2 regions of the Vibrio sp. TRT 17S01 genome follow, and region 1 is predicted to be linked to the other one. Evidence: riboswitches for the same ligand, from Rfam matches in the RefSeq annotation. Region 1 holds a riboswitch; the other holds the start of a gene.

Evidence for each region. A riboswitch is a leader RNA that binds a small molecule or an ion and turns the genes downstream of it on or off. The one in region 1 is predicted to bind thiamine pyrophosphate.
Region 2: linked by a shared signal. The riboswitch ahead of thiD (bifunctional hydroxymethylpyrimidine kinase/phosphomethylpyrimidine kinase) and the one ahead of thiB (thiamine ABC transporter substrate binding subunit) in region 1 are both predicted to bind thiamine pyrophosphate.

What each region holds. Positions count from the first base shown of each region.
Region 1 covers NZ_JBNJOG010000010.1:160,112-175,034, reverse strand. The annotation lists gene zrgA (zinc uptake protein ZrgA) at 32-739, opposite strand; gene ACQEXS_RS16000 (DUF2607 family protein) at 789-1,022, opposite strand; gene ACQEXS_RS15995 (YtfJ family protein) at 1,160-1,711, opposite strand; gene msrA (peptide-methionine (S)-S-oxide reductase MsrA) at 1,800-2,429, opposite strand; gene tamA (autotransporter assembly complex protein TamA) at 2,550-4,265, shown strand; gene tamB (autotransporter assembly complex protein TamB) at 4,262-8,050, shown strand; gene ACQEXS_RS15975 (gamma-glutamylcyclotransferase family protein) at 8,062-8,409, shown strand; gene ppa (inorganic diphosphatase) at 8,442-8,969, opposite strand; gene fbp (class 1 fructose-bisphosphatase) at 9,164-10,180, opposite strand; gene mpl (UDP-N-acetylmuramate:L-alanyl-gamma-D-glutamyl-meso-diaminopimelate ligase) at 10,486-11,838, shown strand; gene ACQEXS_RS15955 (flavin prenyltransferase UbiX) at 11,853-12,476, shown strand; TPP riboswitch at 12,522-12,636, shown strand; gene thiB (thiamine ABC transporter substrate binding subunit) at 12,700-13,692, shown strand; gene thiP (thiamine/thiamine pyrophosphate ABC transporter permease ThiP) at 13,702-14,923, shown strand, end outside.
Region 2 covers NZ_JBNJOG010000004.1:49,050-63,972, forward strand. The annotation lists gene ACQEXS_RS07990 (PTS ascorbate-specific subunit IIBC) at 1-938, opposite strand, end outside; gene ulaR (HTH-type transcriptional regulator UlaR) at 1,305-2,060, shown strand; gene ulaG (L-ascorbate 6-phosphate lactonase) at 2,178-3,245, shown strand; gene ACQEXS_RS08005 (EAL domain-containing protein) at 4,059-4,856, shown strand; gene speB (agmatinase) at 4,917-5,852, opposite strand; gene speA (arginine decarboxylase) at 5,853-7,763, opposite strand; gene ACQEXS_RS08020 (HDOD domain-containing protein) at 8,025-8,855, opposite strand; gene ACQEXS_RS08025 (LysR family transcriptional regulator) at 8,966-9,859, opposite strand; gene ACQEXS_RS08030 (lactoylglutathione lyase family protein) at 9,984-10,484, shown strand; TPP riboswitch at 10,553-10,662, shown strand; gene thiD (bifunctional hydroxymethylpyrimidine kinase/phosphomethylpyrimidine kinase) at 10,729-11,556, shown strand; gene ACQEXS_RS08040 (phosphatase PAP2 family protein) at 11,754-12,506, shown strand; gene ACQEXS_RS08045 (hypothetical protein) at 12,542-12,991, shown strand; gene ACQEXS_RS08050 (hypothetical protein) at 13,053-13,343, opposite strand; gene ACQEXS_RS08055 (DUF1214 domain-containing protein) at 13,736-14,740, shown strand; gene ACQEXS_RS08060 (LysR family transcriptional regulator) at 14,775-14,923, opposite strand, start outside.

The DNA.
Region 1 (14,923 bases):
CTGGCAAAACGGTTCTGCCAGCGCGATATGGTTATAGTGAAATAACAGTTTTCTTCGCCGAAAGCTCAGTGGCTGTTTGGACTGAATCTGTCAGTACATTTGCGCTGATGGCTTTGGTGTTACCGAAATTGGTGAACCAGTGTGTATCGATCTGTTTAAGTTCACTGATGTTATCGCAGTGATACTGATATTGAACGGTAAATGATCCATGGCCACTGTGTTCAGCATGAGCTTCATGTTGGGCATGATCGTGGTGTTGCTCATGTTTTTCGTCATGCTTGTGATGATCATCATGGTCATGATGTTCATGCGCTTTATCATCATGCTGGTCGTGGTCGTGGTCGTGGTCGTGGTCGTGGTCGTGGTCGTGGTCGTGGTCGTGGTCGTGGTCGTGGTCGTGGTCGTGGTTATCCGCACCCAAGGTATGTTTGACACTCGCCGTTTCAAGGTGACATTTCGCACCGCTGCTTAATGTGAAAATAGAGTCAGCATTGTTGAGTAACTCTTCTGCTTGGCGTAAAGCGAGCTTTTGTTCATTGTTTTTCGGGGCGTGCTCAAAGCCAATCACATCCGCGCCGGGAGCGGTGATTTCAATCAGTAGATCTTTTCCATCTTGAGCAATATTGAATTCCACATGTCCGTGAACGTGAGCTTCATGTTGACGGAACCCTTCTTCAGCAAATGCAGATGCGCTAACCGCTAGCCCTACAAACAGAGCTACTTGAGAATATTTAGACATTGTTTTTCCTATAATTTTAGTTAAATCGTTCAGTAATCTGGGGATCTAATTAAACTATAGGCGGTGAACGTGCTTGATAGGAAAAAGGAAAATAAAACGTTTGAGCCACCAACGGTTGAGGTTCGCGAACTTCAATTGATGGGGTATTGAACCAAATAAGAGGTGGCGTTGAAGCGCCATGATGGGCACTTGCAAACAGTTGGCAGTGATGCTGCGAATGATGTTCTGGTGTGATGTCTAATTGATGCTCAATATAGGCAAAGTTCAGCCATACGGTGAGCACAACCGCACACAGGGCAAGCAATTTACAACGGTGTGAATTGAGGTTAAACAGCACAGCAGTGACAACAGCAAAAGACCAGAAGTGTTATACCATAACATTTCTGGTCTGATCGGTGAAAGGGTTATCTGTAACCAATATTAAAGGCTTTGCTTTATCAGTGATAAAACTTGTCCGATATCCGCTTGGCTCAGTGCTCCCTCTTTGACAAACAAGATTTTGCCTTGTTTGTCTTGCACTATGATGGCAGAAGATTCTTCTTGTAGCTGCCACCCCTGAGCCACGACACCATTTTCATCAAGGACTATAGATGACCAAGGAAACTCTGCCTTACTGTCTTCGGCTGAAGATTTCACCAAAGAACCGGTTCCCCACATGGCATCATCCTGATTAATAATGGTGGTTGTTTGGTATTTTTCGCCAGAAAATTCGGCTGCAGTCAGTGCTGCCATTAATGGCGCATTCATTTCTTTGGCGGCACTACGCCCTGCGATTGCCTGAATGACACGGACTTTTCCAAGCATGTCAGCCGTTTTCCAACGGTGATAAGTCGGTTTATCTTGCTGAATGAGGATTTCACCATGTTGGTCGATGGTTGCAGCTGGTAAGGTTTCACCAACCGTTAGGTTGTGTGCAAGAGCAAGAGTGGGAGAGCAAGCCACGATCAAAGCTAACAGGGTTTTGTTTTTCATCATATTTCTTCCTTTTGTTTGGTGCGCAGAAAGTATATACCCAAAAATATTGAGCTGTTAGAAACGTGGTAATAATTTGGGCTGAGGGTTACTCTTGCGAAGGTGGAAAGCAGACACCAGTGCCGCCCAAGCCACAGTAGCCGTTAGGATTCTTTGCCAAGTATTGTTGGTGATAGCTTTCTGCATAGTAGTACTCACCAGCGGGTAGAATTTCGGTTGTAATTTCGGTCGGGGTACCCAGCAAAGCTTGGTATTGTTGTTTGGACTTGAGTGCCTGCTGATATTGTTCATCACTGTATACGTAGATAGCTGAACGATATTGGGTTCCGAGATCATTGCCCTGACGCATGCCTTGTGTCGGATCATGACGCTCCCAAAAGCGCTGAAGCAAGGCTTCTAGTGAAATGATGGCAGGGTCAAACACGATACGAACCACTTCAGTGTGTCCTGTTTTGCCTGAGCATACTTCGTCATAGGTTGGATTCGGGGTAAAGCCACCGCTGTAGCCTACTGAAGTGCTGACAACACCTTCTAACTGCCAAAACAAACGTTCTGCGCCCCAAAAGCACCCCATACCAAACAGAATTTTCTGTTCTCCTTGTTTTGGCTCACTTGTGAGACTGGATTGGTTGACATAGTGAGAATCTTCAATCAAGAGTTGAGTTTCTCGCCCTGGTAAGGCATCTTGAACCGTGACCATCGTTTGTTTGTTGTGCATTCTGTAACTCCTTCCTAAGTTTGTCTTGATTGTTAGACAATCAATTGACGGTTCCTGTACAGACTTATCTATTTACTGGCGTTATTATTCGCTCTACGTTGTATGTGTTGTTAATTAAGCATGTTAAGAAAACCATTACCAGTATTAATCGCGCTGATGTTTTTACCAACGACTGTGTTGGCCAATGATGTTGAACTCACGATTAAAGGTCTAGATGGTAAGCTTGAAGAAAATGTGGATGCTTACCTTTCTTCTATTCCCAAGACCGATTACGACACGACACTGCGCTTTCAGGCTCGGATTGAGCAAAGTGCGACTGAAGCGCTTAATGCTTTAGGTTATTACCATCCAGAGTTTCGTTTTGAAGTCTTAGAAAAAGACCAAGAGCTGGTGGCTTATATTACGCCAGGTGAGCCAGTGATTATTGCTGAGCTGGATGTTCGTATTGATGGTGAAGCAAGCGAAGACCCACAATTTGCCGGTTTGATCACCAAAAGCTACTTAGGGGCTGGTGAGATACTTGAGCATAATCGCTACGACAATCTGAAATCTAAGATCCGCAGCTTAGCATTGAAAAAAGGTTACTTTGAAGGTGACTTTACTCAAGCTCGTCTGGAAGTCTCCCCAGAGCTGAATCAGGCATATGTTCGTTTGCATTTTGATAGCGGTATCCGCTATCAGTTTGGTAAAACCAGCATTGAAGGCAGCCAGATAGATACCGACCGCGTGCTATCGATTAGCCCATATCAGCAGGGTGAACCTTATTCCGTTTCTAAAGTGGGCGCATACAACCAAGATCTTTCCAATACGGACTGGTTTTCTTCCGTATTTGTTGAACCCGATCTCTCGAATCTCGGCGAAGGACGAGAGTTACCAATGAAAGTTTCGTTGGCACCTCAGGCTCGGAATAAGATAGAAACGGGTTTGGGATATTCCACGGATGTTGGTGTTCGAGGTTCTTTGAAATGGAAGAAACCTTGGGTCAATTCACGTGGACACAGTTTTGATAGCAGCTTCTCCCTTTCCGCGCCTGAGCAGACGATCACGGCGGGTTATCGTATTCCGTTGGACGACGTTTTGCATCAGTACTACAAGATCCAATATGGGATGAAGAAGCAAGATAGTCGCGATACGAAGAGTTTGGAATCCAATTTTGCGATTGAACGACACTGGTTGTTGGATAACGGTTGGCACCGAACCTTATTTATTCGTCATTTGATGGAAAACTACGAACAAGGTCTGCAAGACGACAACGGTCAATTTGTGCTGCCAGGGATCTCATACTCACGCAGCCGCACCCGAGGTGGGGCGATGCCAATGTGGGGTGATCGCCAGAGCGTCACTCTTGAATATGGTGACCCAGCGGTTTTATCGGAGACCCGTGTGCTGCGCGTGCAAGCCACTACGTCTTGGATCCGTAGCTTAGGTAACAACCATCGTGGCTTATTCCGCGTTGATGGTGGTGCGAATATTACTGATGAATTTGAAAAACTGTCACCCTCTTTACGTTTCTTTGCTGGTGGCGACAACAATTTGCGCGGTTATGGTTATGAAAGTATTTCTCCACGAGATGCGAGTGGAGCATTAACTGGTGCGCAATACATGGCAACAACGTCATTGGAATATCAATATCGCTTAACCGGAAACTGGTGGGCTGCGATGTTTTATGACTACGGTGATGCCTTTAACGATACACCTGATTTCAAAAGTGGTGTCGGTGCAGGGATTCGCTGGGCTTCGCCTGTCGGACCGATACGTTTAGATTTTGCTTGGGGCTTGGATGCTGCACCGGGCGATGAATTCAAAATCCATTTTACCTTGGGGCCTGAGCTATGACCAAAGTGGTTTTTAAGTGGTCTAAGTGGCTATCTGCATCCTTATTGGGACTGTTACTGTTTTTACTTGTCGCATTAGCCGGTATTTTGTTTACCAATACCGGCTTGAACTTTGTGCTTTGGGGCGCTCAAAAAGCGCTCCCTGAATTGAAAGTGGAATCGGCCACTGGTGCGTTAGTTCCTCGCTTTACGTTGACGAATGTGAGTTATCAGGATGCATCGTTAGGTATTGATGCTGATGTACACATGCTGACATTAGGTATGAATGCCGCTTGTTTTACTGAGCCTGCTTTGTGTATTAATGACGTTGCTATCGATGGCTTGCGTTTTAATATGCCAGAGTTGCCGCCTTCTGAGCCGCAAGAGCCGGAACCTGTGGAAGAATCAGCCTCCCGTATTACTACACCTATCGCTATCAACGTAAACCATTTGGCGTTAACAGATATTGACCTCAATATTTTAGGGAATCAGGTTCAATGGCAACAGTTTTCCTCAGCTCTGCAATTTCAAGGCAATCGCCTACGTTTACACCCAACGATCTGGAATGATGTGCGTGTTCAGCTCGCCCCATCTGAAGCCTCTGAAACGGACGAATCAACAGAAGTAAAGGGTGGAGATCAAACAACACCGGATGTAAAAGCCGAGCCACAAGACATCGTCTTACCGGAGGTAACGCTACCGCTCCAAATTGAGTTAGTTCGCTTTGATCTACGTCGTTTCACCTTAGAACAAGAAACCCCAATCACAATTGACCATCTTGGTTTAGAGGTATTGGCTGCCGAGCAGAACGTTTCGATCAAAACCCTAGAACTGACAATGCCTCAACTGGATGCGACGCTTGATTCAAATATCACCTTAACAGGTGACTATCCGTTGGATCTTAATTTAGTGGCGACGGTCAAAGATGAGATGGCCAAAGGGCAAAAGCTTAAAGTTGCGGCGAACGGCAGCGTGGCAGACCTTGCGCTCAATGCTTCGTTATCCGGCCTTGCTAAAGCCGAGCTTAATGCGAACGTACAGCCACTCAAAGCGGATCTCGCCTTTGATGTTGATTTATCTGCGGGCAAGGTGCAATGGCCACTTACCGGGAAAGGGGATTACCACGTTGATTTAGACCATCTGACGGCCAAAGGGGCGCTGTCTGGCTACCAACTATCACTCGATACCGATATCAAAGGAAAAGATATTCCAGCGCTTAGTGCCTCTATTGATGGCAAAGGCACTTTATCTCAAGTGGATATTGACCATATCGAGCTCGATACATTAGGCGGTAAGGTGACAGGCCAAGTGATGGCTAACTGGGATCAACCAATTAACTGGCAAGCAGCGCTGGCGCTACAAAATATTCAGCCAGGTCTTCAATGGCCGGAAGCTGAAGGCAATATTAGCGGCAAACTCTCGACCAATGGATCATTGACTGAGCAAGGGGGCTGGAAAGTTCAACTGCCGCTCTTGGATATTGATGGCATGTTCCGAGGGTATCCTCTCAATATTGAAGGGGAGCTGAGTGCGTCCGATATTGCTGGAAAAGGGGATTTCAAAGTGGATACGCCACGGTTGGTGTTATCCCACGGTCCAAATGGCTTACATGCAAAAGGCAAGCTGGATAAAGAGTGGCGCATGGATGTCACGATCAATGTTCCAGATCTAGAGAAGTCGGTCCCCGATCTTAAAGGAACGGCGAATGGTGAAGTCCATCTAACTGGGCCGTTGAAAGCGCCGGAAGTTAAAGTTGATCTAGATATAAATTCTGTAAAATGGCAAGACTTGGCGAGTATTGAGCACATCTCAGTTTACGGTGATGTCAAACCACTGCCAGATCCGATGGGCTCGCTTAAGTTAACGGTTAATCGCGCTCATTATGAAGATAATGTACTCAATGATGCTCGACTTGAGTTCAGTGGTAATCAACAGCGTCATGAGCTCACTTTGGATGTTAACTCCAATGTTGTGACCACACGTTTAGCATTAAATGGCACCATGCTGAATAAGCCGAGCTTAGTGTGGAAAGGGGCATTAGAGCGTGTTGAAATCCTATCTAAGCAAGGTAAGTGGTTATTGAACCACCCCACTAAAGTTGGCTATGACGTGGACAAACAACAAGCCAGTGTTGCTGCGCATTGTTGGTTGCAAGGGAACTCATCCGTTTGTCTCGATAAAGACATCGTGGCGGGACAGCAAGGGGAAGCCACGCTTTCAGTCAAGGATTTCGATTTTTCACAAGTTGCGATGTTCTTACCGCAAGAGACTGAGTTACAAGGTCAAGCAGATGCGCATGTTTGGGCAAAATGGGCTCCGAAAACAGCACCTCAGCTTAAGTTTGACCTGACCTTACCTAAAGGCAGTGTGACGCAGAAGCTTGAACCGAATGTAACTTTTGGTTGGGAGTCGGTCACGCTGGATGCAAACCTTGCGAATAATAAATTAGAAGCGAAGTGGCTATTTGATGTCACTGACAATGGCGATGTGTCTGGTCATATCACCATTCCTAATGTTCAGGTGGAAGATAAGCAAATAGATGGCCGCTTAAAACTGTCTACGTTTAATTTGGATTTCTTAGCGCCAATGGTTGGGCAATACAGTCAGTTGAAGTCAAACATAGAAACCGACCTCGCGATCAAAGGGCCATTGTTGCAACCGAAAGTGAATGGTCAGTTTTTGATTGATGATATTTTGTTACATGGCGATATCACGCCAGTTGAAATCGATACAGGCCGAGTCGCTATCGATTTTACTGGTTATCAAGCTAAACTGAATGCCGCCATTCATACTCCAGATGGTGAGCTGGATATGCTGGGTGATGCGGATTGGCAAGACTTAGCGAATTGGCATACCAACGTGCGCATTTTTGCCGATGAACTCAAAGTTGAAGTGCCACCTATGGTCAAAATGAAAGTGATCCCAGATATGACGATTGCTATCACACCAAAAGAAGCGAAAATTGATGGTGACATAGAGCTGCCTTGGGGGCGCATTGTGGTGAAAGATCTGCCACCGAGTGCGGTAGGTGTGTCGAAGGACCAAGTGATCGTCAACAGTGATCGAAAACCAGTGAGCGAAGAGTCCATTGTGCCATTTAAAGTGGAAAGTAACGTCCACATTAAGATCACGGATGACTTTAGGCTGTCTGCTTTTGGTCTAAAGGGTAATGTCGAAGGTAACCTCAAAGTTGCTCAACGTGACAAAGGTCCATTTGTGAATGGTGAAGTCCAGATTGTTGATGGAGAATACAGCTCATTTGGTCAGGACTTGCTGATCAAAGAAGGTAAAATCCTGATGAATGGCCCAGTGGATCAACCTTATGTCGCCATCACGGCGATTCGTAACCCAGCCAACACCCAAGACGATGTGATTGCCGGCGTGAAAGTGACGGGTTCAGCAGATGAACCATCGCTAACGATCTTCTCTGAGCCATCAATGCCGCAAGCCAATGCTTTGTCGTACCTGCTCCGTGGTCAAGATATAGATGGAGAGTCAGGTGGTAATGCCATGACGACTACCTTGATTGGGTTGAGCTTGGCACAAAGTGGTCGTGTGGTTGGGGAAATTGGTGAAGCCTTTGGGGTTCAGGATCTTCAATTAGATACCGCAGGATCGGGTGATGACTCTCAGGTCACGGTCAGTGGCTATGTGTTGCCGGGGCTTCAGGTGAAATATGGTGTAGGGATATTTGACTCAGTTGGTGAGTTTACGGTGCGCTACCGCCTTATGAAGGATCTCTACGTTGAAGCAGTATCCGGCCTTGATAGTGCCGTCGATCTGCTGTACCAGTTTGAGATTAAATAGGGAGACAATGGATGCAACATTTAGTTTTTGTCTATGGGACGCTGCGTCAGGGAGAGAGTAATCATCACTTTCTGGCAAGCGCTCAGTTACTGGGTGTGCATGAAACGCAACCAACTTACGCACTACATGATTTAGGGGCTTACCCAGCTCTTACGGAAGGGCAACACTCTATTCGTGGTGAAGTTTACCTCATTGACAGCGATACATTGCAAACGCTGGATAGGTTGGAAGAGGTGCCAGTGGAATATCGCCGTGAAACCATAGATACCCCCTTTGGTGTTGCGTGGATCTATCTCTATCAAGATGCCAATCAGTTAGATAGCCTGATTGCTACTGGCGATTGGTGTCAACGAGTGTAAAAAAAAGCCAGCGTTGCTGGCTTTTTTCTTGATTACTTTTGTGCTCGCTTGTAAGAGGTGAGAATTTCTTCACGGGCCGCAGCGGCATCAGCCCAGCCATCGACTTTTACCCACTTTCCTGACTCAAGCTCTTTATAGCGTTCAAAGAAGTGTGTGATTTGTGCCTTTAACAACTCAGGCAGATCACCGACATCTTGAATGTGGTCATACTCTTTTGACAGTTTGCTGTGTGGCACCGCAACAACTTTGGCATCTTCACCTGATTCATCGGTCATTTTTAACACGCCAACTGGACGGCAGCGGATCACCGAGCCCGGTAGTAATGGATGCGGTGTGGGAACCAACACGTCAACAGGATCACCATCGAGTGACAAAGTGTGGTTAACGTAACCGTAGTTGCAAGGGTAAAACATCGGTGCAGACATGAAGCGATCGACAAATACCGCGCCAGAGTCCTTATCAACTTCGTATTTGATAGGGTCAGCATTGGCTGGGATTTCGATGACCACATAGATGTCATCGGGTAGGGACTTACCCGCAGGTACGTTATTTAAGCTCATTGAATTATCCTTTTCCTTAAGGGCTGAAACGAGGTCAATCGACCTGAGTTGCCATCAAATTTAACGGAAAATCGTACGAAATGTAACCTCATTGCCGATGAACTTTCATGGTAAGCGTTATCTTTAAAAAAATAAGCCACCAACAACATCATTTTAGTTGGTTATAAAAAACGCCTGCATAGCAGGCGTTAGTATTATTCTTCGTTTGGATTGAGTTCTAAAAACTCTTCTACTTTCCTTACCATATTTTTCGAACCGACGAAAAATGGCACACGCTGATGCAATTCGGTTGGCTTAATATCAAGGATCCGATTCACGCCATCTGAAGCCAAACCACCCGCTTGTTCAATGAGGTATGCCATAGGATTACATTCGTAAAGCAGGCGCAGCTTTCCGCTTGGGTGACTTTGAGTGCTTGGGTACAGGTAAATGCCGCCTTTGAGTAGATTACGGTGAAAATCAGCCACCAGCGAGCCAATGTAGCGCGATGTATAAGGGCGTTTCTCTTCCGGTTTATTTTCTTGGCAGTACTTAATGTATTTCTTTACCCCTAGCGGGAAGCGGATGTAATTGCCTTCATTGATCGAGTAGATGGTGCCATCTTGTGGGATCATCATATTTTCATGAGACAAGCAGAATGTACCCAGTGAAGGATCATAGGTAAAACCGTTGACGCCATGGCCTGTGGTGTACACCAACATGGTGGATGAGCCATAAATCACATAGCCAGCAGCGACCTGTTTGTGTCCCGGTTGAAGAAAATCTTCCTGAGTTGGTGGGGTTCCGATAGGGGAGACGCGGCGGTAAATCGAGAAAATGGTGCCGACTGACACATTCACATCGATGTTGGACGATCCATCTAAGGGGTCCATCAACACCACGTATTTGGCATTTTTGTTTAACTCTTTACTAAATGCGACGGCTTCGTCTTCCTCTTCACTGGCGACACCACAGACTTGATCGCGTGCTTCAAGTGCTGCTTTGAATTTTTCGTTAGCGTAAACATCCAGTTTTTGTTGAGCCTCTCCCTGAACATTTTCAGTACCGACAGCACCTGTAATATCACCAAGTCCAGCCGCATTGATTTCACGGTTGACGATTTTCGCAGCAAGTCGAATAGAAGAGAGAAGAGATGATAGATCACCGCTAGCGTGGGGGAAGTCCGCTTGTTTTTCAACAATGAACTCGCCAAGGGTGCGCATTCCAGACATGTTATTTCCTTAAACTTCACTCAAATTAAAATAGGGGGAATAAGCCAAGTATGATCTCTTATGGATCATTGGTAGGCTTCATTGCAAAGTGTAAGAGTTGGATCTTTTTATTGGTAATGAACTAACTGTTTGAGATCTCAATTTAATTGTCGACTTGATTCTCGTTTGCATTCAGTTAAAAACTGCCCAATAGTTGAGCGGTTGAGTCCAGCCTCGGTCAAAGGGTGATCAAAGAGGTTCGCATTTCAGGCCATAATCGCGATAATGAAGATCGATTAATTTCAGCACATGACAAGGTCAGGTTTATGCATATTCATATCTTGGGGATCTGCGGTACTTTTATGGGTGGCGCAGCGGTTTTGGCGCGTCAACTCGGACATAAAGTCACCGGGAGTGATGCCAATGTTTATCCACCAATGAGTACATTATTAGAGTCTCAAGGTATTGAAATCATTGAAGGCTTTGACCCATCACAACTGAATCCTGCCCCAGACCTTGTGGTGATTGGTAATGCAATGAGTCGTGGTAACCCGTGTGTCGAGTATGTGCTGAACAACAACCTGCGTTACACCTCGGGCCCTCAATGGCTACAGGAATTTTTATTGCATGATCGTTGGGTGTTGGCGGTCTCAGGTACCCACGGTAAAACAACCACTTCAAGTATGTTGGCTTGGATTCTGGAAGCGTGTGACTACCAGCCTGGTTTCTTAGTCGGTGGCGTGCTGGGCAACTTTGGTGTGTCGGCTCGACTAGGGGAAAGCATGTTTTTCGTGGTTGAGGCCGACGAATATGACAGCGCTTTTTTCGATAAACGTTCTAAGTTTGTTCACTACCATCCGCGTACGCTGATCATGAATAACCTTGAATTTGATCATGCAGATATTTTTGATGATCTCGAAGCGATTAAGCGCCAATTCCATCACTTAGTGCGCACCGTTCCGGGTAATGGGCGCATTCTTGCACCAAAACAAGATCAGGCTCTGGCGGATGTGTTGCAACGTGGCTGTTGGTCAGAGACGGAATACTCTGGCGAAGAGGGGGATTGGCTTGCAGAAAAAGTGACGCAAGATGGCTCACAATTCCACGTACTCTACCAAGGTGAGCGTGTAGGTACGGTAACATGGGATCTTGTTGGAGATCACAATGTTGATAACGCCTTGATGGCGATTGCGGCAGCTCGACACGTTGGAGTGACACCAGATTTAGCTTGTGAAGCGCTGGCTAAATTTATTAATACCAAGCGCCGATTGGAGCTTAAAGGCGAAGTGAATGGCGTTACGGTTTATGATGACTTTGCCCATCACCCCACCGCGATTGAACTGACGTTGGGTGGCTTACGTAACAAAGTCGGTGAGCAAGAGATCATTGCGGTACTTGAACCTCGTAGCGCGACGATGAAGCGTGGTGTCCATAAAGATACCTTAGCTGCGTCTCTCAAGCAGGCAGATAAAGTTTTCCTATACCAGCCAGATACCATTGATTGGTCGGTTGAAGACGTGGCGAAACAGTGTCAGCAACCAGCGTATGTCAGTAACAATATTGACCAGCTTGTCAGTGATATAGTCGCTCAGTCTGCTCCGGGTACTCAGATCTTAGTGATGAGCAATGGGGGCTTTGAAGGCATTCACGGCAAATTACTGGACAAGTTAGCACAATAAATTAGTGTTGAATTATGAGCGGAAATAACAAAGCGATAACACTGGCATGGACGGGCGCTTCCGGCGCACCTTATGGATTGCGATTGCTGCAATGCTTACTCGCGGCGGACTATCAAGTTTACTTGTTGATCTCATCTGCCGCTCGAGTGGTGCTGGCGACAGAACACAATCTGAAATTACCAGCTGGACCTGAGGCGGCGCAAAAAGCCTTGGTTGAGCACCTTAAGTGCGAGTCCGACAAACTGATTGTATGTGGTAAAGAAGACTGGTTTTCACCTGTGGCTTCGGGTTCGGCTGCGCCGAAACAGATGGTGGTGTGTCCGTGTTCAGCAGGGAGTGTCGCTGCCATTGCTCATGGCATGTCGGATAATCTGATAGAGCGCGCTGCAGATGTGGTGATCAAAGAACGCGGCCAATTGATGCTGGTGGTCCGTGAAACGCCATTTTCGACCATTCACTTAGAGAACATGCACAAGTTGTCACAAATGGGTGTGACTATCATGCCTGCGGCGCCCGGTTTTTATCATCAGCCACAAAGCATTGATGATTTGGTCGACTTTATGGTGGCTCGCATACTTGACCATTTAGGGATAGAGCAAGCGCTGGTGCCTCGCTGGGGCTACGATCAGCGTCAGTGATAAACTTGTTGGTAGCCAAGTTGTGACATAACGATTACAATCCACCCATACTCATCGGGGAGCTATTGATTGGATCAATGAAGCTGAGATCGAGCACTGCTCGGGACCCGTAATACCTGAACCAGATAATGCTGGCGTAGGAATTGAGTCAGGATATTTATCGCCGATAGGACGATCAAACCCTACCTCAAGCCTGTGCCGCTCAACAAGGAGAGAGCGAGCCGTGAAAACCACTCTTAGCGCGATTGCCATCGCAACCATTACTTCATTTTCCGCACATGCCGCAGACAAGACTTTAACGGTTTATACCTATGACTCCTTTACGGCAGAGTGGGGACCGGGTCCGAAAGTAGAAAAAGCCTTTGAAGCCAAATGTGGTTGCGATATTAATTTTGTCGCCTTAGACGATGGCGTCTCTATTCTCAATCGCTTACGTTTAGAAGGCAAAAACAGCAAAGCGGATATTGTGCTTGGTCTTGATAACAACCTAATGGCTGAAGCAAAAAAGACAGGCCTCTTGGCACAGCACGATGTTGATACTTCCAATACCACATTACCAAATGGTTGGTCAGACAAGACCTTTGTTCCTTATGATTACGGTTACTTTGCTTTTGTTTATAACAAAGAAAAGTTGACCAATCCGCCAAAGAGTTTGAAAGAGCTGGTTGAGCAGCGTGATGATCTAAAAGTGATTTACCAAGATCCTCGTACATCCACGCCAGGACAAGGCTTGATGTTATGGATGAAATCGGTTTATGGCGATAACGTGACGGATGCGTGGCAGCAACTGGCTAAGAAAACGGTCACCGTTACTAAAGGTTGGTGGGAAGCGTATTCAATGTTCCTTGAAGGAGAGTCTGATATGGTGCTGTCGTACACCACGTCTCCTGCGTATCACTTAATTGCCGAAAGTAATGCAAACTACGCAGCAGCCGACTTTGCGGAAGGCCACTACACTCAGGTTGAAGTCGCTGCGAAGCTGAAAAGCTCACAAAACCAGAAGCTAGCAGATGAATTCATGCACTTTATTTTGAGTGATGAGTTTCAAAGCGTGATGCCAACGGGCAACTGGATGTACCCGGTGACTGACGTTAAACTGCCGCAAGGGTTTGAAACGCTTACGGTACCGAAACAAGCATTGAGCTTTAGCTCCGATGAAGTGGCTGAAAACCGTAAGCCGTGGATTCGTGAATGGCAAAACGCGCTAACATTTTAAGGATTTTGTTTGAACAAGACGCCTAAGATCGGCATTGGGGTCGCGATAGTTATCGCGGCCTTTGTTATTTCAGCCTTGAGCGCTTTGCTGTTGGAAGCGCCGACGTTGGATCTGCGCCATATCTGGAATGATCGTTATTATCGCCATGTCACGCAGTTCAGTTTTTATCAGTCTTTGCTTTCGACCCTATTAAGTGTGGGGTTCGCTATCCCTGTCGCCCATGCCTTGTCTCGACGTCATTTTCCCGGTAAGTCGCTACTACTCAAATTATTTGCAACCACGCTCGTTTTACCAGTCTTAGTTGGCGTCTTTGGCCTGCTGGCGATATACGGAAACAGCGGCGTGCTAGCTGAGCTATTTGAGGCTTTCGATCAAGCGTTTCCTTTTTCGATATACGGCCTCAATGGGATTTTGCTGGCGCATGTCTTCTTTAACTTACCTTATGCGAGTCGCTTGTTATTGCAATCATTGGAAGGCATTCCTGATGAACAACATAAACTGTGCGCGCATTTGGGGATGAGTCATTGGCAAAAATTCAAACTAGTAGAATGGCCAAGACTGCGCCAACAAATACCGCATGTATGTGGTTTAGTGTTTATGTTGTGTTTCACCAGTTTTGCTGCCGTGATGGCACTTGGCGGTGGACCGAAATCTACCACCATCGAACTGGCCATTTATCAGGCGATAAAGTTTGATTTTGATCTGCAAACAGGGGCCATTCTGGCATTGTGGCAAATGCTACTGTGTGGCGTTATGGCGCTTTCGATACAACGCTTGGCGAAGCCAGTTTCAGTCAGCCGTGGCAGTCATCGTCGTTCTGCGACGCTTTATCAAACCTCTTTCAGCTCAACATGTTGGGACTGGAGTTGGATTGGTTTTTCGATGTTACTTGTTTTGCCTCCGCTTGCGATGGTGTTCATCAGTGGCTTAAACAGTCAAGCTTGGAAGGTGTTTAGTGATGAACGCTTTTGGTTGGCATTGAGTTCATCGCTGCAAGTGGCATCACTGGCGAGCGTTATTGCGCTAGTGGCAGGGATTACTATTCTACTGACGAGTCGTCACTGGCGAGTGCGCTCCCAACACTATCACGCCGATCAAATTGAGTTGATTGGTACCATCATTTTGGTGACACCGGGCTTGGTCATTAGTACCGGATTATTCTTGCTACTACGCAATTTTACCGATGCATTCAGTTATGCCTTTTGGGTTGTAGTCGCAGTGAATGCATTGA
Region 2 (14,923 bases), on a different contig from region 1:
ATCGCCAACACTGCATTGGGAATGACTCGCTCAGAAATTCCTTTGAACGCTTCAGATAGCTCAGCGACGAACATACGTACGCCCGCAACGATCACTTGAATGGCAACGGCAAACTTAAGGCCGGTTTCCAGAATGAAAATAGTCCAGTGTGTTTTTCCGGCCATTTCTTGCAAGTTATCAAGCCCGAAAGACAGCAGAATAATGCCAAAGAAAAAGGTCATGACAATCGCCGTTGCGGCAATACTGTCGTGGAAAATATGAAGCCATTTCGGTAATTGGAGGTGGTCAACACTGTCCTTCTTATCACCGAGTTTGGGCGCGACTTTTACCGCTATCCATGAGGCGATCTGTTGTTGGTGGCCAATCGAAAACCCTGCGCCACCAGTCACTTCTTCTGTCGGCTTAAACATGATGTTGGAAGAAATACCCCAGTAGAGCGCCATCAATATTGCAGAGTAGATGATGGTTTCCCACATACTTGCGCCTAAGACCAAGTAGAACACCGCAATGAGCCCAGCTTGCTGGAACATGATGTGCCCGGTCAACATGATGGTGCGTATACCAGTGAAGCGACGGAATAACACCAAAAGAATGTTAATGCCGAGCGCTAAAAGGACGGCATAGCCAACCCATGAGTAGTTGTCACCCATGGTTTCCATGGTTGCCATCATCGACGTATAAGGGTCAATGACTGAACCGGTTAGGCCGTGATATTCCGACAGCTTAGCAATCACAGGTTTGAAACCTGCGACCAAGGTACCAGCCCCCACTTGAACCAACATAAAACCAACGATGGTTTTGATGGTGCCTTTCAGGATGGTCGTTTTGTCTCTTCTGAGTAGCCAATAGCCAATAAAGGTTACTAAGCCCAGCAGCAATGGGGCTTTGGTCATGACTTGGCTGTAAAAAATATAGAAAATGTCGTAAAGGAACTCCATATCTTTACCCCTAGGATTAAGTTTTATTTTGTTGTGGTGTAGGTCAGAGCGATTTCAATTGGAAGGTTGAAATTTGCTCAGTATTTGCTCACAGAACAAACCTTAGCAATCAAAAGTAATCATTCAATGCTCATTTGTGATTATTTTGATATTTATCAATTTTGTCGCTTAAAAAACCATATAAATGGTAGGTTGATCACGTTGAAAAATATAAAATCCTTATTTTTCAGTTGGTTATACATTTGTGTGATTGAGGGCAAATATTTGTTGAGAGAGAAATTGACAATCGTTTGGATGATTAATAGAATCAAATTAAGTCAAAAATAATCACTAAGTAATCACTTGATGACAGAATAGGTGATAAACATGAATGAAGTACAAAGGCATCACGGTATCTTGTCGTTGCTGGAAGAAAATCAGACCATCAACGTCGCGCATATCATCGATGCGTTTAATGTCTCACCGGCTACTGCGCGAAGAGACATTTCAAAGTTAGATGAGTTGGGGAAGCTTAAGAAAGTTCGTAACGGTGCAGAACGTATTCAGGTTAAAAAGAAGAAATGGACTCCCCTTAATATCAACAGCACCGAGCATTATGAAGAGAAGTCTCTGATCGCCTTAAGAGCTGCCGCACTGTGTAAACCTGGCGATAGTGTCGTGATTAACTGCGGTTCAACTGCGTTTTTACTTGGCCAGAAGCTGTGTGGTGAGAATGTTCAGATCGTCACGAATTATTTCCCATTAGCGAGCTATTTAATTAATGAAGATCACGATGATGTCATCATCATTGGTGGTCAATATAACCGAGCACAGAATATTTTTTTAAACCCTTCCCCTGATTCATTGGGTGGTTATGCCGGCCATTGGATGTTCACCTCAGGCAAAGGGTTAACGGAAGCTGGGTTATATAAAACCGATATGTTAACTGCGGTTGCTGAGCAGCAGATGTTAGAACAAATCGATAAGCTGGTTGTTGTCGTTGATAGTTCCAAAGTCGGGCAACGGACTGGCATGCTTTTTTGTCCAACCAACAAAATCGACATAGTGATCACTGGAAAGGACGCTGATCCGAATGTGCTGAATGCATTGCAGGCACAAGGTACTGAGATCATCTTAGTGTAGTGATTCCTTCCTCCTAACGGGTTTAAACAACAAGTAATACAGGCTCACACTTTTATTTTCGATAAAGGTGTGTGGCTTCCTACATCCAAAATTTGTGAAATAAGAAGGTGTTGCTATATGAGCAAAGTAAATGAAATCACGCGAGAGTCATGGATCTTAAATACTTTTCCTGAATGGGGGACTTGGTTAAATGAAGAGATCGAAAATACAGAGATTGAACCAAATACCTTTTCCATGTGGTGGTTAGGTTGCACAGGGATCTGGCTTAAGAGTGAAGGCAATACCAATATTTCCATCGACTTTTGGTGTGGGACAGGCAAAAAAACGCAGAAAAATGCTTTTATGAAGCATCAGCATCAAATGATGCGTATGGGTGGCGTACGTGAATTACAACCTAACTTGCGGACATCGATTTTCCCGATGGATCCATTTGCCATCAAAGAAATTGATGCGGTAATGGCCTCTCATGATCATGCGGATCACATTGATGTCAACGTGGCTGCGGCGGTGCTTCAAAATTGTGGTGAGCATGTGAAGTTCATCGGGCCTCAAGCATGTGTTGATCTTTGGACTGGATGGGGTGTGCCAGAAGAGCGATGTATTGTGGCTAAAGTTGGGGACGTATTGGAGATTGGCGATGTGAAGGTTCGAGTGCTTGATTCGTTTGACCGTACCGCGTTAGTTACACTGCCGGAAGGAACTTCATCGACTGACAAAGCGATCCTCGATGGTATGGATGCTCGTGCAGTGAACTACCTGATTGAAACATCGGGTGGTTCGGTTTACCACTCTGGTGACTCTCATTACTCGAACTATTACGCTAAGCACGGCAATGAATATCAAATTGATGTTGCCTTACTTTCATACGGAGAAAACCCCCGTGGTGTCACTGATAAAATGACCTCTTCTGATATTTTACGCGCGGCTGAGTCACTTGATTGTGAGGTGGTTGTGCCTTTCCACCATGACATTTGGGCGAATTTCCAGAATGATCCACGTGAAATCGAAGTGCTTTGGAAGATGAAAAAAGAGCGGTTGCAGTATGGCTTTGCTCCATTTTTCTGGCAAGTGGGGGGGAAATATACTTATCCAACCGACAAGGGCCGAATGCATTATCAACATTTCCGCGGGTTCCGCGATATATTTATCGATGAGCCAGAGCTGCCGTTTAAGGCATTTTTGTAAATTGGTGAGTAAAAAAAGGGGGACTGAGGTCCTCTTTTTTGTATCTGGTGGATTTTTGAAGATGGTTTGAATGGTTACTGGTGTCTAGATGTGCAAAAGCTGGCATTAAAGCCAGCTTCTTTTCTTGGTTTAGCTCGTTACGACTTTTTTGTCCGTGCTTTTGTGTGAGTCTTTCCAGTATTGGATACGTACACGGTGTAACTGAGCTCGTCTTACTTTTTTCATTATGTCCCTCACGTTACGATAGGGCTCACTTTGAGTGAGTAACTAGCTGTTTTTACTATTTTTTACCAAATTAATGTAGTCGTGTTCCTACAAATTATCCACGATCTACTTCACATAAATGTATTTAACAACGATCACCTACATACATTTACGTGAACTTGATAACAGTTTGCGGCCGAAGGGTCAATGGCCTCATAGGAACTTCATGCAGAATTCATTCCGATGAGACATAAATGCAATCCAATCGTCACTAAACTGTCAACTTTTATGTAGGAGTGTAGTATTGGTCACCTTTTGTGAGAAAAAGTTCCATTTTTACATCAAGATTTATTATGGATATGCCGATACTGAATAACGAATAATCGTGTCTTTGGATCGTTAGGTGGCATTGTTTTGACTATTTAGCAGCATGGTATGCGACAAATTCGACGTATATCACCGTTTCAGCTTCCTAAAATGAACTGATAGGAGCTGTTCGGTTAAAGCGCTGACTTATAGTACTTTTTGGTGATATTCTTATCATCTTTGATCTATTTTTTGTATAGAGGTTGAACTGAATAGGGGCACACGAATTGGAGGCCAACTAAAATGGACATCGATTATGATTATCATGTGTTTCGAGAGCGCGTAGAACAAACGATTTTCTTTTGCGAGCAAGATGGTGTGTGTGCGAGTTACAAGGATCTCAAGTTTGCCAGTGTGTTCCAGCCCATTTTTGATCGCAATATGAATGTGCATGGTGTTGAAGCGTTAGTACGAATCAAAGATCAACATGAACAGTATTATCGCCCTGATCTCTATTTTCGCTCGATTGAGCAAGATGATCATGAAACGCTTTTTGTTACGCTGATGTGTGCCGTGCTCCATGTCTTGAACTTTGCACGCTCGAGTTATCGAGACTCACGGATCTTCATCAACGTTGCCCCTTCGATTTTTGAATTGGTTGCCAATGATCAGGCTGCGATTGATCATTTGGTTTCAAGCCTTGGTCGGCATCAGTTGACATCGGACCAAATCACATACGAAATCATGGAGCTTCAGGGGCGTGATGATGCTCGAATGGTGTCGGGGATCAGCAAGTTGGCTGAGCATGGCATTCGTATCGCTTTGGATGATTATGGTGTGCAATGTTCAACGGCTGAGCGTGCGAAAACCATTCAGCCTGATTACTTAAAGCTTGATCGCAGTATTATCATGACTGATCCGGAAAAGGTAGTAAGTAATATTTCTTGCGCGATTAAGCTTGCTGGACAGATTAATGCCAGAACGATTGCAGAAGGGATTGAGACAAAAGAGGTGCTGGATGCCTGCATGGATAATGGGGTGGATTATTTCCAAGGGTATTGGTTAGCACGGCCCGAAAAAGCACCGCCCATAGCACAGTGACATGAGATTTGATAAAGAAGGGGAGCATTTGCTCCCCTTCTTGTCTACTTATTTAAGCTGTTACAGTTGCGATGGCTTTTCTTTGCCACTGGCCCATGCGTACATTAGCTCAAGTGCGACAGTAGCCCCCGCTAATGCGGTGACATCACTGTGATCATATGGTGGGGAGACTTCAACCACATCCATACCGACAATGTTCATTCCGGCTAAGCCACGTAAGATTTTCAATACCTTGTCGGAGTTTAATCCCCCACAAACTGGGGTGCCGGTGCCCGGAGCAAATGCAGGATCAAGGCAGTCGATGTCGAATGTGACATAGACTGGCTTATCTGCAGTGATTTCGCGGATCTGTGCAACAATCTCTTCAGCGCTCATGTCGTTTGCTTGCATCGCATTGATCACGTTGAAGGCATGATCGCTTTGTTCGTATTCAGTACGAATGCCAATTTGCACGGAATGCTTGGCAGAAATTAAACCTTCTTTTGGCGCGTGATAGAACATGGTTCCATGATCATAGTTACTGCCATTCGCATAGGTATCCGTATGAGCATCAAAATGGATCAACGCCATTTCACCATGATGCTTTGCATAAGCACGTAAAATTGGCAGCGTGATAAAATGATCACCGCCAAGGGCTAACATGGTCTTGCCACTTTTCAGAATTTCAGCTGTTGCGGCTTCTAAGCGATAGGTAAAATCTTCTGCATCACCGCAATCGAACACCAAATCACCGGCATCAATCACGTTCATTTTTTCAAAGACGTTGAAATCCCAAGGGAATTTTTTACCTTCCCACGCTAAATTCACTGAGGCACGACGGATTGCGTCGGGGCCCATACGTGCACCCGGACGGCCAGAGGTCGCCATATCCAGTGGTACACCGAGTACCACCAAATCGGCATCAGCAGCAACCGCATTACGTATGTATGGTCGGCGCAAAAAACTCATTGAATTTGAATACAGCGAATAATCAGTTTTCGTAAACAAATCATTCATTTAAAAATCCTCTAGGTAGGTATAACCACGTAAACCTTGCTCAAGTTCTTCTAATACCTGATCTTGCTCATGGCTTGCAACGCGCTGGACAACTAACTCTTGGTAATTGGTGCGGATCTTGTCTACATCAATATGAACATAACGCATCATGTCTTCTACCGAGTCCCCTTCATCGATACGCTCAATGATGGATTGCCCTTGCTGGTCGACCGTTACAACCGCACTATGGGTATCACCAAACAAGTTGTGCATGTCTCCCAAGATCTCTTGGTATGCACCCACAAGGAAAAAGCCCATTAAATACGGTTTATCTTTATTCCATGCGGGAACTGGTAATGTTGTTTCAATGCCTTGACCTTCAACATAGTGCTCAACAGCACCATCTGAGTCACAGGTAATATCCAGCATCACTGCGCGGCGATCGTCTACCTCTTCTAAACCTGATAACGGCAACACAGGAAAGACCTGATCAATACCCCATGCATCTGGTAGAGACTGGAACAGAGAAAAGTTCACAAAGAACTTGTCTGCCAAACGCTCGTTTAACTCATCCAAAATTGGACGATGAAAACGGTTTTTCGTGCTCATTTGGCGGTTCAACTCATAATAAATTCTAAGTGAGAGTTGTTCTGCCCATGCACGCTGTTGCAAATTCAGCACACCTGTCGCGAATTGAGAATGGACCTCTGCTAAGTCACTTTGGGTGTCATTGTAAATCTCAATCAAAGCGCGTGCGTCACTACCATCTTGCAAGTTTTCCCAACTGCGCCACATGTTTTGTATAAGCGTTGGTGCATCGACTTCTGGTGCGATGACGGTTTCAGGATAATACGTCTCTGTACCGATCACGTTAGTGATCAACACCGCATGGTGCGCAGTAAGGGAACGACCTGACTCAGAAATGATCACGGGTTTTGGCTGACCATATTGCTGACACACATCACCTACGGTGTTCACGATATTACGAGCGTATTCAATTAAGCCGTAGTTCATTGAGTTCGAGGACTGACTGCGAGTGCCATCGTAATCAACCGCTAAACCACCACCGATATCAAAGAAATCAATTTTGGCCCCCATTTCACGCAATTCACAGTAGAAGCGTGCTGATTCATTTACACCATTACGGATATCACGAATGTTCGCCATTTGTGAACCAAGGTGGAAGTGCACCAGTTGCATCGCATCCAGTTGTTGCTCTTGTTTTAGGCGTTCGATCACGGTTAATACTTGCGAAGCAGACAAACCAAATTTGGACTTCTCACCACCACTTGCTTGCCATTTTCCAGCGCCTTGAGAGGCCAAACGAATTCGTAGCCCCAAGCGCGGGTTTACGCCAAGGCTTTTTGCTTCTTTCAATACCAGATCAAGCTCAGACAGCTTCTCTAATACGATGAAAACTTTGTGGCCTAATTTTTCACCAATCAGTGCAAGACGAATGTATTCGCGATCTTTGTATCCGTTGCACACAATGACTGAGCTGGCTTTTTGTGCCAGTGCCAATACAGCGAGTAGTTCAGGTTTACTGCCTGCTTCTAACCCAAGTTGTTTGGTTTCAAGTTGTGCTTGGCTGGCAAGTATTTCGTCTACCACTTCTTTCTGCTGGTTCACTTTAATTGGGTAAACCAACAGGTAGTTATTCGGGTATTGGTACTCTTCAATCGCTTGGTTGAATGCCTGACAGATATTGTGCACGCGTTGGTGCAGGATCTGCGGAAAACGGACCAATACTGGCAGGTTCAGCTGTTTTGCTTCCAGTTGGTTAACGATTTGGCTTAAAGGTACTTGGTGCGTTTTATCACTGGTTGGAGAAACATACACTTCACCCTGATTGTCGATGCCGTAAAAGCCTTGGCTCCAGTAATGAACGTTGTAATCAGCGCGAACGCGGTCTAATTTGGATGGTTGTTCCACATCTAATCTCGCTAGAACAGAGAACGATACCAATGCGTTAGAAGTATTCGATTGGTATTAAACGTGAATCAGAAAGGCCTGAAATCACCCCTGACGCCTACAAAGATAGTGGTGTGGCGTCGGGCGCATTAACGGACAAAAAGCCAGCAGAGTCTAATGAATAAATTTTGTCGTCACGATTATTAATCGATGAGTTGTTGGATGTGCCGCATCAGCGCAAGAAACGGCATTGATTCTTGCGCTCAGTGATAAAAATTAGGTTTACGCGGCGTTCAATTGCAGGGCTAGATCACGGCCATTTCCGCGGAATTTGTCAATTGTGGCTGCGAAGTTTGCAGAAACATGGAGTAGGCGAGAATCCGGGTGATCGGCAATGTAATGGGCTTTTTCGCTGTCATTTTGCAGCGTATCCCACTTGTGATGGATGTCGCGGGCAAAATGCAAAACAGCGGCTAATTTGGGAGAAACCTCGGCATCTCGTGGATCATGAAAATGCTCAATGGCATCCACCATCTTGGCTGGGAACTTCCATGTTTTTGCGAGTCTGGCGCCGAGCGTGGGCGCTGAAATATCGAGCAATGCTTCTTGTACGGCTATCGGGTCGGCGCCAGCTTCCACTTGTTGCTGAATTCTGACCGCATCATCAGGTACAAGGGTGTGAATCATCAGTTCACCAATGTTATGCAAGATGCCAGTGGTGAAGACTTCATTGCTGTCAGAGCCAATCTCTTCTGCCAGCTTGCTAGCAATCACTGACACTTCAAACGTATCTGTCCAGTACTGCTCTAAATCTAAGGTTTTCAGTTTAGGGAAGGAGCTGGAAAGCACGGAAGCCACCACTAATGTGCGTACTGGCCCCGTTCCTACTCGCAATAATGCTTCATTGATTGAAGAGATGGTTTTAGTGCCACCAAAGTGGGCAGAATTTGCCATGCGGAGCAGGCGGGCACTTAACACCTGATCCATCGCGATTTTATTGGTTAACTCGCCAAAATTTACATCATCCTGATTCACCATATCTAACAGCTCTTGCAGTACTTTCTGAATTCTGGGTAATTCGTTTAGACGAGAAATTAAGTCCGGGTGACTCATAATAATCTCCATTCTGATGCTGTGTTTAGGGTCTTAAATATGGGTAAATAAACTATAGGTAGGAAATGAAATTAATACAAAAGCATCAGAAAGGTTAATTGTTTAGCTGGCTATGACGCTGCTAACGTATGATGAATTTGCTGCTCTATCGTGTGGAACCGATTCGGTAATTGACGGTGATTTTTTTGAATCAGATATAAAGCTTCGACGACAGGATCGGTCGGTTGGTGAACGGTTAGATCTGCTTTATCAGAAAAGTTTTCTAGGACACTTTGTGGCAGTACCGTGAATCCTAATCCTTTTGAGATAGGCAATAAGATTTGGCTCAGTTGATTGATATAACTTCGAGTGGGTATCGCATCGACGTCAGTATTCATAAGATTTTCATCACGACACTGTGCAAAATAGCGAGTGAGATAATGGTGGGCGTCGGGATGACGAATAAGCCCAAGTTCTCTCAATTTTTCTGGTGTGATAGCGGTTGCGTTGCAGTGTGGTGGCAAAATCAAGCATAAGGGTTCGTTGGCTAGAAAGACGACTTTCAATCTTGCATCGTCAGGCTTGTGCGTGACGACTCCCATATCCAAACTGCCTTCAATGATCCCCTTGATGATTTTATGATTGGGCGCAGCCTCTAACTCTATGATCAGATTGGGGTATTTACATTGTAAATCCAATAACGGGGCATAGAGTGATAATGCGACGGCGCCAGAACTTGCGAGTTTACACACTCCAGCGAATGGGTCATCAAAGGCAAGCTGGGTAAATAAGGCGTGTTCAGACGCTTCGCACTGCTTGGCGTATTGATAGACTAACTTGCCTTGTTCTGTCAGCTCAAAACGTTTCTTTTCACGCTGAATCAACAGGTGGCCGCAAGCTTGTTCTAGTTTTTGGATATGTTGACTGACGCCTGGCTGCGTCATGTGTAGAGTGTCAGCGGTTTTCGTAAAATGGCCAACATCGATTAGGGTTTTAAATGTGTTAAGCCAGAGTGGATTTAGCATCGGATTTTTGATAACAAAAAATTATTAAAATAAGAATATATGATAATTTCCTGTTTGTTAACGTCTTATCTAACATAAACCTCATTCAAGGGGCAATGTCGCCCGCTTTTGAACGAGGTTAAATATGTCTACAGCATACCCAAGAGCATTTTCCCACATTGGCATTTCGGTGCCGGATTTAGAGGCTGCGGTTAAGTTTTATTCAGAGGTGTTAGGTTGGTACGTGATTATGCAGCCAACAGAAATTACTGAAGACGATTCAGCGATTGGTGAAATGTGCACTGATGTTTTTGGTGCAGGTTGGCAACGTTTTCGAATTGCACACCTTTCTACCGGGGATCGCATTGGTGTGGAGCTTTTTGAATTTAAAAATCAGGAAAACCCAGAGAATAATTTTGAATATTGGAAAACCGGTGTTTTTCATTTCTGTGTTCAAGATCCTGATGTCGAAGGTCTGGCGGAAAAAATTGTAGCTGCAGGGGGTAAAAAGCGCATGAAAGCTCCGCGTTACTATTACCCAGGGGAAAAGCCATATCGCATGATTTATATGGAAGACCCGTTTGGCAATATTCTTGAAATTTATAGCCACAGTTACGAGTTGCATTACGCAGCTGGCGCATACTAAGGGCGAGCTATCTTTGTTAGCATTTTAAAATAGTGTGCCTCTAGCGAGCATTTACTGATACTATCGAGCACGAATAGTCGGGGAGCCAACTGACCATGTCATTGGCTGAGATCGCATTGCGAGACCCGTTGAACCTGATTCAGTTAGCACTGACGTAGGGAACTATTGACGCGACTTTGTGTTGCGAAGTGCTTGTCATTGTTGGCGAGCCATCAGTTCTTTACGTCTTGTTGTAGGAGTAATTATGCTGCCACAAGACATGACCCCCATAGTTCTTACCATTGCCGGATCCGATAGCGGAGGTGGTGCGGGCATTCAAGCCGACATTAAAGCGATTTCTGCCTCTGGAGGGTACGCTTGTTCTGTGATCACCGCCATTACCTCACAAAATACTCAAGGGGTGACGGCGATTCTACCAATTCCTGTTGAGCATGTTGCGAGCCAGTTAGACGCGGTATTTCAAGACTTAAATATCGTTGCTGTGAAAGTGGGCATGTTGGCCGATGCGGATATTATTCGTGTGGTGGCAAACAAAATCACTCAATATCAGCCTCACTTTGTTGTTGTTGACCCGGTGATGGTTGCGACCAGTGGCGATATGTTATTGCATGATTCGGCTATCGACACTTTGAAAAAAGAGTTGTTACCACTGGCTGATCTGATCACGCCGAATTTGCCAGAAGCCGCTGCTTTAACAGGCCTCGCTTTACCTGATAATGAAGAACAAATTGGTGAAATGATTGTGCCGCTTCGCCAACTGGGTGCGAAAGCCATTTTGCTCAAGGGCGGCCACTTTGAGCAAGATGAAAGCAGTAATGATGTGTTGATTGAGGGAGAGGCGATAGACGTACTGCGCTGCAAACGGGTTGCAACCAAAAATACCCACGGAACCGGGTGTACACTCTCTTCCGCCATCGCTTCCTATTTGGCTCAGGGAAACCGGCTACATAAAGCCGTGTATTTGGGTAAGCAGTACATCACACAAGCGATTACGCATGCGGATGAACTGAGAGTAGGGCAGGGACATGGCCCTGTAAACCATTTCTTTACTGGACATATCAATGTTCGTTGATTCAGTTGTAGCGCTGGTTCACAGCGCTATGAAACCTATTCTGATCTTGTTTTGGCAATCGCTTACTCGTTTTACTTATAAGTGTTTTGATCTTTCCGCGAATTGACATCGAGTTGATAATTACCTTAATACCATCCACTACCATTCGCTAATGGTTCTACTGGTGAACGTACAAGTGTAAATTCGGTTGGTGTAACGTGAATACTCTGATTAATAATAAGCGACATGGTCTGATATTACTGGGCTGTTTTCTGACATTGATAGGGCCATTGGCTCTGACTGTCAGCCACATTGATTTGCTCGATCCCGTTTCTGATTCAACCGGTTTTCTTTTTACGCTTCTTACGGATTCGGCGGGCAGTAAAGGCTTTTTGTTGACACTGGTTGTCCTGTGCACACTTTGTTTACGCTTAAACCTAACCAAACGAGAAATCTTAAGTAAGTTACTTCAACTGGGTGTGATTTTAGTGCTGTGTTTTGCGAGCAAAACTGGCCTTAAAATGGCGACGGAGAGCCCACGTCCATACACTCAATTGTTAGTGAACCAGCTCCTTATTCCTCAGGCTTCGCACTTCTACAACCTAAGCTCGGATCAACAGAACGAAGTGATTCAAACGGTGTCGACCAAAGTGAGTCCATGGCGTACTCATCATTGGTTAGGTGAAACGGATTACTCATTCCCATCAGGCCATACGATTTTTGCATCCATTTGCGTGGCTTTCTTCGCGGGACTATTTTTGCAGCATAAACGTTATGCGAGTGCTGGTGTGATCTTGTTGTGGGCATTAGGCGTTGCGTATAGCCGTTTATGGTTAGGGATGCATCGACCGGTTGACCTCGTCGGTTCCGCAATGTTTGTGGCTTTGGTGTATGCGCTAGTGCCGGAATTCAACTTGTTAGCCGACCGAGTCATGCAAAAACTACCCAAAAACTGGTTGCATGGTCTATAAGTAGTATTAATGTCACTTTGAGATAGAATTCGATAATGAAGACAAGAGCTTCCCAAACTGGAATCACAGCCTTTTTCTGCGGGGTTCTTGCGGCATGTGCCCCCGATGTAGAGCAATCGGGACCAAAACATGAGATATGTGAATCATATCAACAGGGTAGGCCCATTGCGATACTGGGACACAGCCCTAAGTTTGATGGTGAATGGTACGCCGACTGGTCTTATCAAATTAACCGCTTCAACCAACGCCACTCTGATATTCCCATCATCCCTGCCAACGAACTTTCCTCACTCGATATCAAAGATTACACCTTAGTTCTTGCTAAGAAAGGTGTGGGAGAATATCGCTTACAAGATAGATTAGAGACGCCATATTATGATTTTGTTATGGCAAAACTTGATGGTGAGCCGATTGAAGGGACGTTGCAGTACTTTACCTTAGAAAAAGAAAATCCCAGCCCCCTTGAAAGATACTGCCGACAGTAGCTTTCAAGGCTGAGCTTTTATCCGGTACATGATCACGTACCGATATTGTTTCCGCTTGCGATTACAAATCGCGTAATAAGGTTTCTAACTCTTCATTTGCTTCGTGGATAAGGTGGCTGAGTTCAAGCGCATCGTGATCGCTGAGCATCACCTCCCACTGAGTCGAATTTCCCTGTCCTCTTAAGCGCGTTTTGTTCGCAATGGATTCAAATTGTAAATCGTCAAAACTAGAGCTGTGATGAACGTGGTTCTCTTTGATTTCGATATCAATGATCCCCACAGGGTTCACGGCAACGTGTGCATGCCAATGCTTGGCATTTTGAAGCAGATAGTTTCTGTGAACGGCTATCATAGCGTCCTCCTGAGTTGCAGCCACTGAAATTCATTTATTAGTGTAGAACAGCCGTATGAAATGCGGCGCGAAATAACAAGGAAGATTGATCTTTATTAATTGTGGTGGTTCTTGTAGACATTTCTTAGATTGAAAGCTTGGTGGAATTGACTTTTATTTTTGCTATATATTCGAAAATTTATTTTTATCCGCTCAAAATACAATGGAACAACACCTTTGCGACATCGCAAGAAGCACAACGAGTAATGTATTGCTAAAAACGATGTTTTAGTCTGAATCGAACTTTGCAATTCAATTTCGTTATTATCTTAATTACACCAATTCATTTCTTTCATTGAACATAAATCGATAAGGTTAAGTTATCCCTTAACGATGATATAAAGGTATGTGATATGAAAAAGACCATCTTAGTGACTCTCCTTACCATCACCTCAATGCAGACAACGGCTGCTGTTAAAGTGACCGATAAGAACTTTGCTCTCGCAGAAACTGATCTGTATTTCAGTCAACAACTAGAGCGTCAGCCAATTAATGTGTTTGACCACAACCGCGATAGTGTTACCGTCGAGAACCAGATGATTATTCGTTCTAATACGGATTTGTTGTACTCAACTGCGGTGGTTGATGTGTCTAAAGGGGCGACTTTCCGTTTGGCAAAAGGTGATGCCTACCAAATTATGCATTTCTTCAATAATAACCATGACAACCACATGGCGATTTATGGTGGCGAAGAGATTTATATCGATTCAAAAATCGCAGGATCGGATTATATCTACATCCTAATGCGAACGGCAACAACTGCAGGTATGGATGAGGCACATCGCTTACAAGATGCAGCTGTGATTGATGCAAAGTCCGCAATTCCATTTAAGCCAGCTGAAGATTGGGACAGTGCTTCACGTGATGAAATTCGAGCAAAATGGGAGAAACAAGTAACAAGCATTAATACCGCAAAAGCTTTTACAACGGGTATTACTGCGAGTTCAGATAACAAGGATTTTATGATAGGTACCGCGTCAGGTTGGGCAGGGTTACCTGCGGATTACGCAATATATGCAACTCGTGCGGGAATAGGCAAAGTCGGGTGTTCTAGTGTTACCTTTAAACAACCATCACTGAGTTATGACAAAGGAGGTTACTGGTCCATTACTGCTTATTCTGGAGAAGGCTGGCTTATGACCAATCAAAACAGCGTAGATTCAACCTCGGTAAGACAAAATAAAGATGGCTCTTACACTATTCATTTTGTACCAGAAGGTGAAATTTGTGGTGCAAAGAGCAATGTAATTGAAGTGAATGATGAAGGCTGGAACTTCGTATTGCGTGCATATCGCCCAATCGACAAGACAAAAGCTGTCGAAGAAATGCAAAACTTTCCAAACGCTATCGCTAAGTAACTGCGTTGAACTAAGCCTCTCTCGATTGAGAGGCTTATTGTTTTTTTTGGAAGGTATCTTGAAATGTGGCAATGATTTTGTGCTTGATCCATTGATGCATCGGGTGCATACGCTTGTTGTGCGACTCAATCAAAACAATATTCTTCAGCTCTTTTGGTGTGTGATTAGGGAAGGAGACAAAAT